Regions from separate parts of the Xanthomonas citri pv. citri genome, predicted to be linked through region 1. Evidence: predicted binding sites of a transcription regulator. Region 1 holds the regulator's gene; each other region holds the start of a gene.
What was found. Region 1 encodes FliA, which starts transcription of late flagellar genes. Its sites were predicted from a motif close to TAAAGTTTNNCNNNCNNNGGCCGATAA; they were not measured.
Positions count from the first base shown of each region.

Region 1 (4,513 bases):
GGATTTCGATGCTGACGTAGTCGCCTTCCTGCTGCGCCGACAGGCGCACATGGCCGCTACGCGGTTTGCCGGTGGCTTCGCGCAGGGCCGGCGATTCGATGCCGTGGTCGATGGCGTTGCGCACCAGGTGCACCAACGGGTCGGCCAGGGCTTCGACCAGATTGCGGTCCAGCTCCGTTTCGGCGCCGATCAGTTCCAGTTCCACTTCCTTGGACAAGGTGCGCGCCACATCGCGGGCCACCTTGGGGAAGCGGGCGAACACCTTGCTGACCGGTTGCATGCGGGTGCGCATGACCGCGGTCTGCAGGCGTGCGGTGGCGATGTCCAGCGTGCTGACTGCGCGGTCCAGTTCTTCGTCGCGCAGGCGGGTGCGCAAGGTCTTCAACCGGTTGCGCGAGAGCACCAGTTCGCCGATCAGGTTGACGATGGCGTCCAGGCGCTTGGTGTCCACGCGCACGGTCTGTTCGGCTTCGGCGCCGGTCTTGGCCGCGCCCTTGCCGGCCGCCTTGGGGGCGGGCGCATGCGCATCGTCGCCGTGTGCGGCAGCAACCGGCTTGGCAGCGGCCGCCTGCGGCGCGGCCTTGATCGCCGGCGGGGCGCTCTTGGCGTCGAACTGCGCGATCAACGTGGCCGGCGCGTGCGGCACGGCTTCGCCCGAGCCCATGGCGTCCAGCATGGCCTGCAGATAATCCAGCGATTGTTGTGCGGCATCGAAGTGATGCGCCTGCAGCACCGCCTGGCCCGAGCGCGCCATGCCTAGGGTTTCTTCCGCGGCGTGGCACAGCTCCACCATCGGCTTGATTGCCAGGAAGCCGGCGCCGCCCTTGAGCGTGTGGAAGCCGCGGAACACCGCGTTGAGCTGGTCGGCTTCTTCTGGCGCCTGTTCCAGCGACACCAGCTGTTCGCCGAGGCGATCCAGGATTTCCTGGGCCTCGACGATGAAATCGGCAGCAATATCGTCTGGAACAGCACTCATGGTTACAGCCCCAATCCGGACAGCAGGTCGTCGGCATCGTCCTGCGACACCGCGTGACGGTCCAGGCCCTTGACTGCAGGACCGGCAAGACCGCCGTCGTCTTTCTTCGGTTCGATGTTCTTCGGCGGCAGGCCGAGCGCACCGAAGCCTTCGTGCACGCGCCGCACGATACCGGCCACGCGCCGGATGATCTGGCCGCTCAGGTCCTGGTAGCTCTGCGCCAGCGACAGCTCGGTCAGGTTGTGGCGCATCTTTTCCAGCAGCGCGCCCTGGTCCTGATTGAGCCCGCCGTTGCGCAGCTGGTTGGCCAGCTCGCGGCATTCTTCGACCAGATCCAGCGTGCGATGGCTGGCCTTTTCGGTCATTTCCACCACGTGGTCCAGGCGCGAGCAGGCATCGTCCAGTTCGCCGGCTTCTTCAGGGATGGTGGGCAGCTCGCCCAGCGCCTGGCCGAGTTCGCGGGCGAGCCGGCTCAGGCTCTGCATCATCGGGCGCGTGCGCAGGGCGGCGAGATGATCCACCTCGCGACGCCAGGCGACCTGGTCACCGCTTTCCAGTGCATCGAGTGCGTTCTGCAGGCGCTCGATCAACGCGGCACGTTCGGCATCGGTTTCCATGGTCGCGTTCATCAGGCGGTCGCCGCCAGACGTTCGAACACCTTGCCCAGCTTTTCTTCCAGCGTCTGGGCGGTAAACGGCTTGATGATGTAGCCGTTCACGCCGCACTGGGCCGCTTCGATGATCTGCTCGCGCTTGGCTTCGGCGGTCACCATCATCACCGGCAGGTGCTTGAGCTTGGCGTCGGCGCGGATGTTGCGCAGCAGGTCGATGCCGGTCATGCCGGGCATGTTCCAGTCGGTGACCACGAAATCGAACGGGCCGGCACGCAACGCCGCCAGGGCGCTGTTGCCGTCTTCGGCCTCTGCGGTATTGGTGAAGCCGAGATCGCCCAACAGATTCTTGACGATACGTCGCATCGTCGAGAAGTCGTCCACGATCAGGATCCGCATGTTCTTGTTCACATCAAGCTCCTAACACAAAAAATTAGTCGTCAATTTCGACACCGGCATCGGCCAGTTCGAAGACTTTGAGGCGGCCACGCAAACGCACCACCGCCTGGCCGTGGATCTGGCACACGCGCGATTCGCTGACGCCCAGCACGGCGCCGATTTCCTTCAGGTTCAATTCCTGTTCGTAGTACAGCGACAGCACCAGTTGCTCGCGCTCGGGCAGTTGGCCGATGGCCTTGCCCAGCTCGCGGCCGAATTCGCCACGCTCCATCATCTGCTGCGGATTGGGGCCGCCCTTGGCGGTGGTGTCCAGCTCGCCGTGGTCTTCGATGCGCGATTCCAGGCTCAGCACCTGGCCACGTGCCGCATCTTCCATCAGGCGCAGGTAATCGGGCAGCGGCATTTCCATGGCGGCGGCCACTTCGGTGGCGGCGGCGGCGCGGCCGGTGTTCTGTTCGATCTTGCGCACGGCGGCGGCGGCATCGCGGGCGCGGCGGTGCACCGAACGCGGCACCCAGTCGCCCCTGCGAATCTCGTCGATCATCGAGCCGCGGATGCGGATCGAGGCATAGGTTTCGAACGACGCGCCCTGTTCGGAGTCGTAGCTGCGCGAGGCTTCGATCAGGCCGATCATGCCGGCCTGGATCAGGTCGTCCACTTCCACGCTGGCCGGCAGACGCGCTGCCAGATGGTGGGCGATGCGGCGGACCAGGTCGGCGTGCTGGGTCACCACGTCGTTGGCGTTGTTGCGCTGCACGGCGCGGTACTGGGCGCTGGCCGTGGTTGCGGTAGCGGTGCTCATGCGGCCACTCCCCGTTGGATGATGCGTTCGACAAAGAACTCGACGTTGCCGCGCGGCACGGTCGGGGCCTGCCAGCGCGAGGTACGGCGTGCGATTTCCGCGATGGCCTGCGCCGACGGACTGGCGGGGTAGGCCTTGATGACCGGTTGCTGGCGCTGCACCGACAGGCGCAGCCAGTCGTCCTGCGGCACATGGCCGAGATAGTTCAGCGAAACATCGCCCAGGAACTTTTCGCACACGCGCGAGAGCTTGTCGTACAGCAGGCGACCTTCGTTGGGGTCGCGCACCATGTTGGCGATGATCTGCAGGCGGTCCACGCCGCGTTCGCGCGAGAGCACCTTGATCAGCGCGTAGGCATCGGTGATCGAGGCCGGCTCGTCGCAGACCACCACCACGGTGTCCTGGGCGGCCTGGCAGAAGGTCAGCACGCTGTCGGTGATGCCGGCGGCGGTGTCGATGACCATCACGTCCAGGTCGCGTTCCAGTTCGGAGAACACGTTGACCAGGCCGATGTGCTGGGCCGGGGCCAGTTCGGCCATGTGGCGGCGACCGGAGGCGGCCGGCACCACCAGCACGCCGCCGGGACCTTCGATGATGACTTCATCGAGCGTGCAACGGCCGGCGATCAGGTCGGCCAGGGTGTACTTGGGCGCCAGCCCCAGGACCACGTCCAGGTTGGCCAGGCCGAGGTCGGCGTCAAGCAGCAGCGTGCGTTTGCCCATGTCGGCAAGCGCCACGGCCAGGTTGGCGGAGATGTTGGTTTTCCCCACGCCGCCCTTGCCACCGGTCACGGCAATGGTGCGCACCGGGCCCAAAGGCTCGGGACGGGTCGCCGACAGGGGGAAGGCGTTGGTCAGCTTGGCGTATTCACGCGACTGCATGGTTGTGCTCCGGAGTACAGGGCTTATCGGCAGCGCGCCGCAAATCTTCAAGGCGAAGAACGAGACTGGCGGCATTGGCGCGGTGCAGGTCGTCAGGGACCCGCTGTCCGTCAGTCACCCAGGTGATGGGCATTTGGTGATCGACCACCACCGACAAGGCGCTGCCGAAGCGGCCGGTCTCGTCGAGTTTGGTCAGCACCACGCCTTGGGGTTTGGCGTGGGCGAAGCGGCGTACGACCTCGTCGAGGTCGGAAAAATGGGCGTTGGCGGGCAGCACCAGCAGCGAGGTGACCTGCTGGGCGGCGCGCAACCAGTTCAGCTGGGCGGCCAGGGCGCGGTCGCGCTGGCCCATGCCGGCGGTGTCGATCAGCACCAGCTTGTAGTCGCGCAGGCGCTCGAGCAGGTCCAGCAGGCTTTCGGCGCTGTCGGCCTCGTGCACCGCGATGCCGAGCTGGCGGCCGTAGCTGTGCAGCTGTTCGCGGCCGCCCACGCGCTGGGTGTCGGTGGTGACCAGGGCCACGTCGCGCGGGGCGTGCTGGGCGGCGAAGCGCTGGGCAAGCTTGGCGATGGTGGTGGTCTTGCCGGCGCCGGTCGGCCCGACCAGGGCGATCACGCCGCCACGTTCCAACGGGTCGACCGGGGCCACCGGCAGACGCTTGGACAGCAGGCCCAGCATCAGGCCGCGGCCACGGTGCAATTCGGTATCGGCCGGGATCTGCAGGGCGATATCGCGGGTCAGGCCGGCGTCGAAACCGTAGTCGTCCATCAGTTCCAGCGCCTGGGCGCGCACCGGCGAGCCACGCAGGCGCTCGTCGGTGAGGCGGTTCATCTCGCGCTCGATCATC
Region 1 covers NZ_CP008998.1:2,245,396-2,249,908, forward strand. The annotation lists gene AMD14_RS10270 (chemotaxis protein CheA) at 1-976, opposite strand, end outside; gene AMD14_RS10275 (protein phosphatase CheZ) at 979-1,605, opposite strand; gene cheY (chemotaxis response regulator CheY) at 1,605-1,997, opposite strand; gene AMD14_RS10285 (RNA polymerase sigma factor FliA) at 2,020-2,787, opposite strand; gene AMD14_RS10290 (MinD/ParA family protein) at 2,784-3,668, opposite strand; gene flhF (flagellar biosynthesis GTPase FlhF) at 3,655-4,513, opposite strand, start outside.

Region 2 (4,513 bases), 1.5 Mb from region 1:
GTCTTACTTGCGTGCCGCCGCGCTGGCGTCGCGGGTGGCGCGGAACTGGGAATCTTGGCTCCAGTTCGGCCACTGGCGCGAGTCGGCCAGCTGCTGGCCCAGTGCATACAGCACGCCCAAGTCGCGGGCGGCGCCGGCGAAGGTCCAATCCGGCTTCCATTCGTCGCCTTGCTGGTGATAGCGCTTGGCGGTGTAGTCGTCGGCGGCCGCCTTTCCTGCCGCCACGCCGCCCACTTCCCAATCCTGGCCGGCTGCATACGACAGCGCCGGCACGCCGCGCTTGGCGAACGAGAAGTGATCGGAACGGAAGAAATACCCGGCCTGCGGCTTGGGATCGGGCGTATAACGCAGCTTGGATTGCGCGGCCACGCTCTTCAGTTGATCGAGCAGTTCGAGCTTTGCCGTGCCGTAGATGCCGAAATCGCGCGAGGGCACGAACGGATTCATGCCGTCCATGTTGATCACCGCCACCGTGGTATCGAGCGGGTACAGCGGCTTGGAGGCGTAGAACTCCGAGCCCAGCAGACCCTTTTCTTCGGCGGTGACCGCCAGGAAGACCACCGAGCGCTCAGGCGTTGGCCCCTTGGCGAAACCACGCGCCAGCTCCAGCAGCGCGGCGGTGCCGCTGGCATTGTCCAATGCACCATTGAAGATGGTGTCGCCGCGTGCATCCGGCTTGCCCACGCCGATATGATCCCAGTGCGCGCTGTAGATCACCGTCTCGTCCGGGTGTTTGCTGCCTTCCAGCCGCGCCACCACGTTGTGCGAGGTGATCACATCGGATTTGACCTGGTAGCTGGCGCTCAAACGCTGGCCCTTCAGCTCGACCGGCTTGAACCCGCGCGTCTGCGCCTGCTTCTTCAAGGTCTCGAAATCCAGCCCGGCGTGCTTGAACAGTTCGGTGGCCAGATCGCGCTGGATCCAGCCTTCCAGCGTGGGATGCGCACTGCGCGGGTTGTCGCGCACCACGTCGAACATGGTGTTGGTGTTGGAGCTGGCCACCGTGTCCCAGCCGTACGAGGCCGGCGCGGTTTCATGCACCACCAGCACGCCCAGGGCGCCCTGGCGCGCGCCTTCTTCGTACTTGTACGTCCAGCGGCCGTAGTAGGTCATGCCGGCACCGTCGAAGTCGCCCTTGCCGGTTTCAAAGTCCGGGTCGTTGATCAGCACCACCGCGATCTTGCCCTTCAGGTCCACACCCTTGAAGTCGTCCCAGTTGCGCTCGGGCGCCTTGACGCCGTAGCCGACGAACACCAGCGGCGCGTTGGCGATCTCCACTGTGGATGAGCCATCCAGCGCAGCACGAATGGCGATTTGCTTGCCCTGGGTCAGCGTTTGCGGCTGGCCGGCGCTCTGCACGGCAATGGTCGGCGTGCCGACGATATCGGCGCGCCGCAACGGCACCGCCTGGGTCCAGGCGCGCTTGCCGTTGGCCAGATCGCCGCCCGGCTGCAGACCGGCTTCGGCGAACTGTTTGCTCAAGTAGGCAATGGTCTTTTCCTCGCCAGCGGTGGCCGGGCCGCGGCCTTCATAGGCGTCGGAGGCCAGTTCCTTGACGTCACGCGAGATGCGCGCGCCATCGAAACTCGGCGTGGCCGCCATCAGTGCGGTCGAGACCGCCATCGCCAGAAGTCCTACGGCAACTCGCTTCATTGCACACCCCGCATCATGGATAGCCCTGGAGTGTAGCCAGCATCGCGTGCAGGCCGATACCTGCAGCTGCGCCGATGCGTGCGATGCGTGCGATGCGGGTGCGATGAAGACTGCGCAACGTTCGTGCCTGCATCCACGGCAAATAGCTCTGGATTGTTCCAGCGCCTTGCTGCCGCCTAGAGCGTGTTATGCACGTTGAGATGAGATGCGTTGGCCGTCAGCGGTGCGGAGCGGATGCTGCGTGGCGCCGGCTTGGCTGGCGCCAAGGCAAGCCGCGCGGCGCCCGCTCCGTGCCGCTGACGGCCAACTCTCCGGGAAGCGCCCTGTGGCGCGTCGCACTCAACTCAACGTGCATAACACGCTCTAGAACAGGTCGACGCTGCCCACCGGTTGCGCAACCTGCTGCAATTGCCCGCCAGCAATCAGCTCGGCATAGACCGCCGCGCGATTGCGGCCGTTCTGCTTGGCCCAGTACAGCGCCTTGTCGGCTTCGTCCAGCATTTCGCTGATCAGCCGCCCATGGGTCAGTTCGACGATGCCGGTGCTGAGCGTCACCTGCCCCACCTGCGGGAACAAGTGCTCGGCCACGGCCAAACGGAACCGCTCGAACAGACTCACGGCCGTGTCGCGGTCAACGCCGCGCAACACGATCACGAACTCTTCGCCGCCGAAGCGGAACAGCAGGTCGTCCTGTCGAAACGCACGCTGCATCAGCTGTGCGACCAGCAGCAGCACCTCGTCGCCATACAGATGCCCGAAGGTGTCGTTGACGCGCTTGAAGTGATCGATGTCCACGATGCCCAGCCACACGCCCTGCTCTGCGGCGGAGTCGGCACCACCGGCAAACAGTCGCAGGATCACATCGTCGAACGTCTTGCGGTTGCGCAGGCCGGTCAGCGCATTGCGCTGGGCGTCGTCGAGCAGGCTGCGGTAATTCTGGAAGAAGCGCGCAAAGCCCTGCAGCATCGCTTGCTCGGCAAGGCCGGGAATACGCGTCCCGCCCACCCGCAGGCAGGTCCGGATGCCGCGCGCCTCCATCATCGGGTAGACCAGCAAGGCGCGACCGTCTTCCTGCAGCTGCACCACATCGCCCGGCCCATGGACCTCGGCCAGCTGGGTGCGCGTGCGCGCATCGTGGATCTCGGCCACCGTCAGCGCCAGCCGACCGTCGTCGCGCAGCCGCGTTTCGGCGATGCTGTTGCTGTCCGGGGCGATGCGCAGCAGCGAGAGTTCTTCGGCCGCGCAGACTTCGCGCACAGTGCGCAACAGGCTCAGATCGAGCAGGTCCGCATCGCGGATGGCGGTCAGGTCCACCATCCGTTCCAGCAACGGTGCGTTGGTCACGGCTGCGCCCTCCGGCGGGCGGACACGAACCCGTCATGCCGGGCTTGGCACGCAGGCACATATCTCGGGCTGAAACCCACTGGCATCACGGCGACGACCGGCAACGAGGATGCCGAAACATCGGCGTCGCCCGCCGGAACTTGAATGCGCTGGCAGCCGCACTCAGCGCGCGGACAGCCCGGCATGACGCGCCGCAGGCGTGCCAGACGCATTCCTGGCGCAGGCTCGCAGCCTAGAGTCTGTCATGTACGTTGAGGTGAGTGCGGAGCGTCCGGTGGCGCATCGAGACAAGGCGTGCGCCTTGTCCGGGCTGGTCGCCTGGGCAAGGCGCGCAACGCGTCATCGGCGCGCCACAGGGCGCTTCCCGGAGGGTTGGCCGTCAACGGCACCGCGCGCCGCGCGGCTTGCCTTGGCGCCAGCCAAGCCGGCGCCACGCAGCGCCCGCTCCGCACCGCTGGCGGCCAACGCATCTCGTCTCAACGTGCATAACACGCTCTAAGGCAGTGCCGATTCCAGCGCGTCTTCGCCCAAGGCATGCCGCTGCATCAGGCGTCGGCTGCCGGCATTCAAGCCTTTCACCTGCACATCCAGACCGTGATGGCGCAAACGCTGCACCACCTTGTCCAGTGCCGCCACCGCGGTGATGTCCCAGAAATGCGCGCGGCCGACATCGATCACCACTGCGCGGCCGGGCACCTCGCGTGCGTCGAAGGCGTCGATGAACACATCGGCCGAGGCGAAGAACACCTGCCCGCGCACGCTGTAGGTGCGCACGCCATCCGCGCCATCGTGATGCGCGATCTGCAGCAGCCCGGCCACCTTGAAGGTGAAGAACACCCCGCTCAGGAGCACGCCGACCGCCACACCCGCTGCCAGATTGTGGGTGAACAACGTGACCGCCACGGTGGCCAGCATCACCACGCTGGAGGTGCGTGGGTGGGTCACCACGGTGCGCAGCGAGCGCCAGTCGAAGGTCTCCGCCGACACCATCACCATGATCGCCACCAGCGCCACCACCGGCACCTGCGACACCCACGGCTTGAGCAGCACCATCAGGATCAGCAGGAACACGCCGGCAAACAACGTGGACAGCCGGCCACGGCCGCCGTATTTCACGTTGCCCACGGTCTGCCCGATCATGCCGCAGCCGGCAATGCCGCCGAACAGGCTGGCGGCTGCGTTGGCGATGCCCAGCCCGGTGCATTCGCGGTTCTTGTTGCTGGGCGTGTCGGTGAGTTCATCGACCACGCGCGCGGTCATCATCGACTCGAGCAGGCCCACCATGGCAATGGCCAGCGCTGGCAGGGCGATGATGCGCAGCGTCTCCAGCGTCAACGGCACCGCCGGCCATTGCAGGAACGGTAGCGCATTGGGCAGCTTGCCCAGATCGGCCACCGTCTTGAGCGGCAGATGCAGCGCAGTGCCGGCGACGCTGAGCAGCAGGATGCACAGCAGGGGCGAGGGAATCGCCGACAGCCCCGGCAGGCGCAGACGCGGCAGGCCGTAGATGATGGCA
Region 2 covers NZ_CP008998.1:726,610-731,122, reverse strand. The annotation lists gene AMD14_RS03680 (M28 family metallopeptidase) at 4-1,653, opposite strand; gene AMD14_RS03675 (GGDEF domain-containing protein) at 2,017-2,997, opposite strand; gene AMD14_RS03665 (SulP family inorganic anion transporter) at 3,493-4,513, opposite strand, start outside.
Region 2: the regulator FliA is predicted to act here: its motif matches at 3,115-3,141, upstream of AMD14_RS03675 (GGDEF domain-containing protein).

Region 3 (4,513 bases), 1.7 Mb from region 1:
CCGAAGCGCTGCGCATACATCTGGCTCAGGCCGCAGGGCTCGAAGCGCGAGGGCATCAGCAGGAAGTCGGCACCGGCGAACATCCGCCGGGCCAGGCCTTCCTCGAAGCCGATGAAGGCGCCCACCTGGCCGGGATAGCGCCTGGTCAGCTCGGCCACCTGCTGTTCGATCTCCGGCTCGCCGCCGCCGATCACCGCGATCTGGCCGCCAGCGGCCACGATTTGCGGGGCCACCTCGCAGATCAGGTCCAGGCCCTTCTGATGCACCAACCGCGAGACCACCGCAAACAGTGGGCCAGCGCTCTCGCGCAGCCCGAATGCCTTGCGTACCTGCGCTGCGTTGGCCTGGCGGCCCTGCCATTGGTTCACGCTGAAGTGCGAATCCAGGTATTGGTCGGTGCGCGGGTCCCAGCTGGCGTCGATGCCGTTGACGATGCCGGTGAGCGCGCCCTTGGCGGCGCGCCCGGCCAACAGCCGGTCCAGGCCGCAGCCCTGTGCCGGGCCGGTGATCTGCTTGGCGTAGCTGACGCTGACCGTGTTGACGTGGTCGGCGTTGACGATGCCACCGCGCAGGAACGACATCTGCCCGTAGAACTCCAACTCGGCCACCCGCTCGGCGGGGATGCCCAGCGCGGCGGCCATCGAATACGGCACCAGGCCCTGGTAGGCCAGGTTATGGATGGTCAGCAGGCACGGCGTGGTGCCGCCGGACCAGCGCACATAGCCGGCCGCCAGCGCGCACGGCCAGTCGTTCAGATGCAGCAGGCGCGGCTTCCAGCCCAGGCCGGCATGGCCGGCCGCGATCTGCGCGGCGGCATGCGACAAGGTGGCAAAGCGAATCGCGTTGTCTTCGAACTCCGAACCGCTGGTGCTCACATAGGGCGAGCCGTCGCGCTCGAACAGTTCCTTGGACAACAGGATGTAGATCGGCAGCCCGTCCGATTGCACGATGCGGCCGATGTCGCAGGCCGGCAGCGCGGCATGCGCCAACACGCGACCAACGATCTCCACCTTGCCTGCGCGCTCGAGCACGGCACGGTAGCCGGGAATCAGCACGCGGACGTCGTAGCGGTGGCGCAGCGCGCGCGGCAGCGCGGCCGCCACGTCGCCCAACCCGCCAGCCTTGATGAAGTCCGCCATTTCCGACACCACGAACAAGGCGCCGCGCGTGTCTGCCAACGAGACCGGCAAGCGCTCGTGGTGGCGGATGAAGCGGCCACGCGCATCACGCGGCCGCCCGCTCTTCTTCAGAGTCGGGAGCAGCGTACTGCGCTCTAAGCGTGCGGTAGTAGCGTGAAGCGGCATCATGGCAACCATCTAAACGTCCGTCGTAATGTGGGTGGAGACGGAAAAAACGGCGAAGCGAAAACCGCCGTCTGCCGATTCAGCCAGACGACTTGCTACGAGTGAGGAGCGTGGGCTACGCGCGTACTCCACGTCGCCCTTGCAGAGGAATCTACACCCCGACCAAATAAAATATGCGTGAACACGTGCTGACTTTTCTGCGACAGCCCACATTCCTTTACGCACAGTTGCGCATGCCGCAAGGCATAAGTGCCACATTGCAGTGCGATGACATCCCCGTATCGGTGCGTGGGCCGTGACATGCACCGAATACGGGAGCGTTCGGCTGCGCTCGCCCTCATCTGGCTAACCGGTTCATCGACGTCTCGCTTCGTTTATCGCGACCGTGCTTCGCCACTGGCCTGCAGGTCGTCGGTGCGCGCTATGGCCCGGCTTGCTCAAGCGCCCCTGCTGCGCGCCGATATCGAGCGTTAGCACAAGACCTCTCGAGACCCTGGCGCATGGCAGACCAGCCCGAACACCCAAGCCGCCCCCGTGGCGGGCTGCGCCGCCTGTTGCCCTGGGGCGGCACGGACACTGCGCGCCCTGCCGCTGCCCTGCCGACGGTGATCAATGGCGAGCGCGGCGGTCACGGCCTGGCCGCGCACCAGCTGGTGCCGGCCAAGGCCAAGTCCGGCGCACACGACCCGGCTGCCGCCACTGCATTGCTGATACGGCTGTTCTCGCATGCCGCGCATCCCGAAGCGCTGCTGCTCGCGTTCGCCGAAGGCATCGCCAGCCTGCATGGCGAGCTCGGCGACATGGGCGTGCGCCTGAGCGCGGCGTATGCGGCCGGCGATTGGCCCGGCTATGGCCGTGCGTTGCGACAACTCATCGACAAATACATCCGCACCATCGACATCGGCGATTCGCTGGCCGAAGGCCGCACGGAGGCCGAGCAACTGCGCGACCTGCTGCGCCACGCGCTGGGCAATGCCCTGGCCACGCTGCTGCAACGCAGCCCCGAGCTGGCCGAAGAGGCGCAAACGCTGGCATCGGCACTGCGCCACTGGCGCCCGGGACACGAGCTGATCACGCTGGAACAACGCCTGCGCGAACTCAGCCACCAGATCGGCCTGCGCGCCGAAGATGCCAGCGAACAACAGAACCTGTTATTGGGCTTGTTCGACCTATTGCTGGAGAACGTCGGCGAACTCCTCGACGATCGCAGCTGGTTGCAGGGACAGATCACGGTGGTGCGGCAACTGATTTCCGGCCCGCTGGACGTCAGTTCCATCGAACAGGCACGCGGCACCTTGCGCGAGGTGACCTACAAGCAGGGTCTGCTCAAGCAGGGGATCGCCGAGTCCAAGACCGCCATGCGCGAAATGATGGTGTCCTTCGTCGACCGGCTGGACGGCATGGCCACGAGCACTGGCGAATACCACGACCGCGTTGCCGGGTATTCGCAGGCGATCGGCGAGGCGCGCGGCATTCCCGATCTCAACCGGCTGCTGCAGGATCTGCTGCAGGACACCGCCGGCGTGCAGGCGCAGGCCCTGGCGGCGCGCGACGAACTGCTCGCGGCACGCCGGCAGGTGGAAGATTCCGAACAGCGCATCGCCTCGCTCGAACAGGAGCTCAAGGACGTCGCCGGCCTGGTGCGCGAAGACCAACTCACCGGTGCGCTCAACCGGCGCGGCTTCGAAGAACTGTTCCAGCGTGAGGCTGTGCGCACCCAGCGTAGTGGCCAGCCCTTGTGCGTGGCGATGCTGGACCTGGACGACTTCCGCCGCCTCAATGAGACCCACGGCCATGCCGGCGGCGACGCCGCGCTGCGCCATACCGTGGAGGTGGCCAAGGCCGTGCTGCGCACCACCGACGCCATCGCCCGCTTCGGCGGCGAGGAATTCGTCCTGCTGTTGCCGGACTCGACCATTTTCGAGGCCAGTGCGGCAGTGATCCGTCTGCAACGCGCACTGTCGCAGCGCTCGCTGCTGCATGACGACGTGCGCGTGTTCATCAGCTTCAGCGCCGGCGTGGCGCTACGCGGGACCGACGAGACCCAGGACGAGGTCATCCGCCGCGCAGACCGCGCCATGTACGACGCCAAGGCCGCCGGCAAGAACCGGGTGATCAACGCCGATTAGACCGGCGGCGAACCCCGGTGCGCCCGAGCAATCGCCGCGCGGTGTTTACCGTGCTGGCTTGTCTGGCGGCTCGCCGCGCATCAATGCGCGGGCTTGCTCCCGCGCAGCTTCTGAAACAGCATCACCGCGCCCAGCACGAGCGCACCGGCGACCACGCCGACCAGCATGTTGCCCAGCGCTTCGACCAGCCAGCCCATGCTGCCGGACGACTCGGCCAGGTCCACCACCAGGTGATGCAGCACCGGGATGTTGTGCACCAGGATGCCACCGCCGACCAGGAACATCGCCAGCGTGCCGGCCACCGACAGGAACTTCATCAACCACGGCGCCGCCACCAGGATGCCGCGACCCAGGGCCGCCAGCGCGGCACCCTTCCTGGTCAGGTACAGGCCCAGGTCGTCCAGCTTCACGATCGCGGCGACCACGCCGTAGACGCCGATGGTCATCGCCAGCGCAATGGCCACCAGCACCGCCACCTGCTGCCCGAAGGACACCTCCGAGACCACGCCCAGCGAGAGCACGATGATCTCCGCCGAGAGGATGAAATCGGTGCGGATCGCGCCCTTCACCTTGTCCTTTTCCAGCGCCACCACGTCCACGTTCTGGTCGGCCAGCGCGCGGGTGCGTTCGGCATGCCGCTGCGCTTCCTGCTCATCGTTGTGCAGAAACTTGTGCGCCAGCTTTTCCACGCCCTCGAAGCACAGGTAGGCGCCACCGATCATCATAAGCGGCATGACCAACGGGACGTTGTAGCCGCGCCCGCGCAGCCACGCTTCCAGCGCGCTGATCGCCAACGCCGCCGGCACCAGGATCATCTTGTTGACCAGCGAGCCCTTGGCCACGGCCCACACCACCGGCAGTTCGCGGTCGGCGGTGACGCCGGTGACCTGCTGCGCATTGAGCGCCAGATCGTCGCCCAACACGCCTGCGGTCTTCTTGGCCGCAACCTTGGTCAGGATGGAAACGTCGTCCAGCAGCGTGGCGATGTCGTCGAGCAGGGTGAACAGGCTGGCACCGGCCATGCGGAGGTCCTTCTAGGGTGGTCGCAAATTCTCGCCGATCCCGCACCTGCGTGGGGTG
Region 3 covers NZ_CP008998.1:498,261-502,773, reverse strand. The annotation lists gene glgA (glycogen synthase GlgA) at 1-1,316, opposite strand, end outside; gene AMD14_RS02690 (GGDEF domain-containing protein) at 1,805-3,433, shown strand; gene AMD14_RS02685 (DUF808 domain-containing protein) at 3,514-4,455, opposite strand.
Region 3: the regulator FliA is predicted to act here: its motif matches at 1,742-1,768, upstream of AMD14_RS02690 (GGDEF domain-containing protein).

Region 4 (4,513 bases), 1.5 Mb from region 1:
TGCCGTTGCTGGCGCTGTTGAGCCGTCTGCCGCGTAGCGGCGAGGTGGCGGTGGAAGTGGACTTTCTGGCCGACACGCACGGCGAGCGCTGGCATCGGCGCTTTGACGGCATGCCGATGCATTCGCGGCTATGGCGCCATGGCGAAAACTTGCGCGAACACCTGGGTGCGGTGCGCTTTGAATTTTCGCTGCAGGCCGATGCGCAATCGTTGTATTGGCAGGCTACTCGCGTGTGGGCGTTCGGGATGATTCGCTTGCCTGCACGCTGGTTCCGGCAGGTGCGCTGCCGCGAGCATGCCGACGGCGGCCGCTACGGGTTTCTGGTGGACGTGCAGTTGCCGCTGGTAGGACCGTTCATTCGTTACGAGGGCTGGCTTGAACCGCGCTGATCAATCACCTGTTTCGCCGCCTGCGGCGCGCGCCACCATCGTCTTCGACGGCGTGTGCCTGCTCTGCAATGGCTGGGTCAAATTCCTGCTGCGCCACGATCGGCATGGGCGCTATCGCTTTGCTGCCATGCAAGGGCAAGCCGGGCGCGCACTGTTGCAGCAGCACGGTCTGGACCCGGACGACCCCCTGTCGTTTCTACTGGTGGACGCCACCGGTGCCTGGACCGACAGCGACGCGATCGTGCGCGTGCTTGCGGGATTGGGCGGACTCTGGCAGCTGAGTGGGGTGCTGCGCCTGGTCCCACGTCGCGTGCGCGATCTTGGCTACCGGCTGATCGCACGCAATCGTTATCGCTGGTTCGGCCGCAGCGATCACTGCATGCTGCCCACGCCCGAGCAACACGCGCGGTTTCTGGACTGAGGCACTACACGTGCGTCGTGCGCGGCGATTGGCTGGCGCACCCGGCGATCCCGACCAATGGCGCGTAGGAGCGCGCCTGAGCGCAAGGAGCATTCCGGGGAACGCCCGGTCGCGCCCGGGCGCGCTCCTACGAATGGCTACGCATGCCGGGCTTATGCCGCGTTGTGGAAGCTGGCGCGCGCGATGTTGGAGGCGCCGGGGCGGGCGTCGGACTGCAGGCGGAAGATCGAGACCGCATCGGCCAGTTCCACCGCCTGTTCTTCCAGGCTGCGCGCGGCGGCGGTGGCTTCTTCCACCAGCGCGGCGTTGCGTTGGGTCACTTCATCCAACTGCGCGACCGTGCGGTTGACCTGCTCGATCCCGCTGGACTGCTCGGCGCTGGCCGAGGTGATCTCGCTCATGATGTCGGTGACGTGTTTGACCGAGCCGACGATCTCGCGCATGGTCGCGCCGGCGCGGTGCACCAGGCCCGAACCCAGCTCCACCTTGTCGGTGGAGTCGGCGATGAGCGTCTTGATCTCCTTGGCCGCATCGGCAGAGCGCCGCGCCAGTGCGCGCACTTCCGAGGCAACCACCGCAAAGCCGCGGCCCTGTTCGCCGGCACGCGCGGCTTCCACCGCGGCGTTGAGCGCCAGGATGTTGGTCTGGAACGCGATGCCGTCGATCACACCGATGATCTCGCCGATCTTGCGCGAGGCGGTGCTGATCTGGCCCATGGTGGCGACCACCTCGTCCATCACCTGCCCGCCGCTCTGCGCCACGTCGCCGGTGCCGACGACCAGGCGATTGGCCTGCAGCGCGCTCTCGGCGTTCTGCTTCACGGTGGAGGTGAGCTCTTCCATCGAGCTTGCGGTTTCTTCCAGATTGGCCGCCTGTTGCTCGGTGCGCTCGGAAAGATCCATGTTGCCGGCGGCGATTTCCACCGCGGCCTGGCGGATGGTGTCCGATGCGGCCTGGATGCCGCCGATGATCTCGGTGAGGCGGGTAACGGTCTGGTTGGTGTCGTCGCGCAAGCGCGCGAAGATACCGTGCGCATCGCCGTCCACGCGCTGGGTGAGGTCGCCTTCGGCCAGTGCACCGATCACGCGCGCCAATGCGGCCAGATGGGTTTCCACCGAGTCGTAGATGCGGTTGATGCCTTGCGCCAGGGTCAGCAGCACACCGTCCATGCCGTCGATCTGCATGCGGCGGCTGAAATCGCCGGCGGAGGCGGCGTCGATGATCTGGATCAGTGCCTGCTCGGCGTTGACCTGCGCGGTGACGTCCATCCACTGCGCGATGGTGCCGAGCTTGGTGCCGTCGGCGGCGATGATCGGGCTGTAGACGAAGTCGATCTGGCGGCCGAAGAACGGCGCACGCACGGCCTTGGAGGCATTCAACGCGCGCATGCGGTCGATCGCGGCCTGGCTGTCGGGATAGATGTCGCCGATGCTGCCGCCGACGAAGCCTTCGGCATGGAAGCTGGGACGGAAGCTCTGCACATCCGGCTCGATCAGCTTGAGCATGGCGAGCAATTTGCGGTTGGCGAACAGCACCTGGCCATCGTCGTCGGCGATGCGGATCATGGTGTCCAGATCGTCCAGCGCCTTGATCACGAACTGGCCATGGCGCAGGCCTTGCTCCATCACATCGATGCGGATGGCGAGCTTGTCCTGGGCATCCTGCAGCGCGTGCAGCAACGGTGCGAGGTCGCCGGAGGCGTTGCGCAGGTCCAGACGCTGGGTGCGTCCGTCGCCGATCGCCACCACCGCACGCATTGCCTGCTGCAACTGCGTGTCGTGACGACGGCGCGACCACCACCAGAGCCCGGCGCTTGCCGCGCCCAGCACCAACAGGGCGGGCAGCAGGCGTCCGAGCCCGCTCAGGAAGCCGCCGGGTACCAGCGTGGCGGCGTAGCAGGCGAGCAATGCCAGCACCCCGATATGCGCAGCAGCGGGCAGCCATGCAGTCCAGGTGGCGCGCGCAACGTGCCGACCGGCGGGCGGTTGGACGACGGGGGCGGCATCGTGTGCAAGCGACATAGGCTGAGTCCAGCTGGGTGATCTGAGAAGGGGGAGCGGCATCGGCAGTCCATGGCCTGCAATTGGGGTATCGGCGGCTGAGTCCGAATCATGATGATGTGAAGACGCCGTTCGTCGGAATATGGCAACCAGGTCGCGAAATAGCCTGATGTCATTGATACGAAAGCGATTTCAGTGCACCGGGTAAGCGCGCCGGGTGCGATCAAACGACCCACCACGACGACTCGATTGTAAATTTCGCGTGAAAAATGCCTGCGCGAGTGCCCGGCAATGTCAGCGACCTGCAATTTGGAACGGACACATCCATCCGAGCGTGGGGCTGGTTCGGTTGTCGGCAGGGTGCGCTCTGGATTTGTAGTCGCGCAGTCCTTGGACTGTTGCGTGGGATCGCCGGCTTCGGAGCTCGGCCTGGGTTCGGACGTCTGAAACTCAGCTTTGAGAGCCAGTGCGCCTCGGCCGCGCGTCATACGCTCGGCTGACATCGCCGGCTTCGACCTGATGTGCCTTCGCCGCACAGTGAAGCGCGCGCATAAAAAAACCGGCCGTCTCGCGACGACCGGTTTGACTGGTGCATCCGTCGGCCCTGGACCGACGGCAGGTAGCCCATGCGCCAGAGCGTTGCCGGGCGGGTGAGGCGCAGCGGCCGATGCAGTGCAGACTGCATGGGCTTGTGCGCATCAGCGCACCGCCTGGCCGCATGAGGCTTCCAGCACTGCCGTTACTTGGCAGGCGCGGCCTGCGCATCGTCGGGCAGGGCCCAGGCAATGACGCTGTCGCCCGACTTGGTTTCCATGCGGTCGTGTCCACCGACGGCGGCCACGATGTATTGCTTGCCGTTGATGGTGTAGCTCATCGGCGCTGCCTGCGGCCCGGCGGGGACGCGGGTTTCCCAGACCTGCTTGCCGGTAAGGGTGTCGAAGCCGCGCATGAAGTCGTCCAGGGTCGCGCCGATGAAGGTCACCCCGCCAGCGGTGGCCAGCGAGCCGCTGTTGTTGGGCGTGCCGATCTCGAACTTGGTCTTGGACGGGATGGCCATCGGACCCTGGTCGTAACCGGTGCCCAGCGGACGACGCCAGATCACCTGCTGCGTGCGCAGGTCCACACCGGCGATGTAGCCCCACGGCGGTGCCACGCACGGGGTGTTGAGCGGCGACATCCACGGCTCCTTGCGGGCGCCGTAGGCCAGGCCCTTCTGCGCCATGTAGCCGGGGGTCTTGCTCTTGCCGTCGAACACCGACACCACGCCCAGCTCGTCCATCTTCTGGCGGGTATACACCTGCAAGGTGTAGGGCAGGCGATTGCTGTTCATCACCATGATGCCGCGCTGCAGGTCCACCGAAACGCCGCCCCAGTTGATGCCGCCGTGGTTGCCGGTGAAGGCCAGCGACCCCTGCAGGGTGGGCGGGGTGAACATGCCTTCGTAGCGCAGCTGCTTGAACTGGATACGGCAGACCAACTGGTCGAACGGAGTCATGCCCCAGGCATCGGATTCGATGATTTTTTCGAACTCACGGCTCGGCGCGCCCACGGTGTTGGGCATGCCCGGCGAGATCGGTTGCGTGGCGGCGGTCCAGTCGCCGTGGTCGGTTCCCTGCGGTACCGGAATCTGCTTGACCGGCATGATCGGCTCGCCGGTGGCGCGGTCCAGCACGAACACCTGGCCGGACTTGGTGGCCTGGATC
Region 4 covers NZ_CP008998.1:3,761,723-3,766,235, reverse strand. The annotation lists gene AMD14_RS16705 (DUF4166 domain-containing protein) at 1-389, shown strand, start outside; gene AMD14_RS16700 (thiol-disulfide oxidoreductase DCC family protein) at 376-810, shown strand; gene AMD14_RS16695 (methyl-accepting chemotaxis protein) at 963-2,831, opposite strand; gene AMD14_RS16690 (glucose/quinate/shikimate family membrane-bound PQQ-dependent dehydrogenase) at 3,550-4,513, opposite strand, start outside.
Region 4: the regulator FliA is predicted to act here: its motif matches at 2,899-2,925, upstream of AMD14_RS16695 (methyl-accepting chemotaxis protein).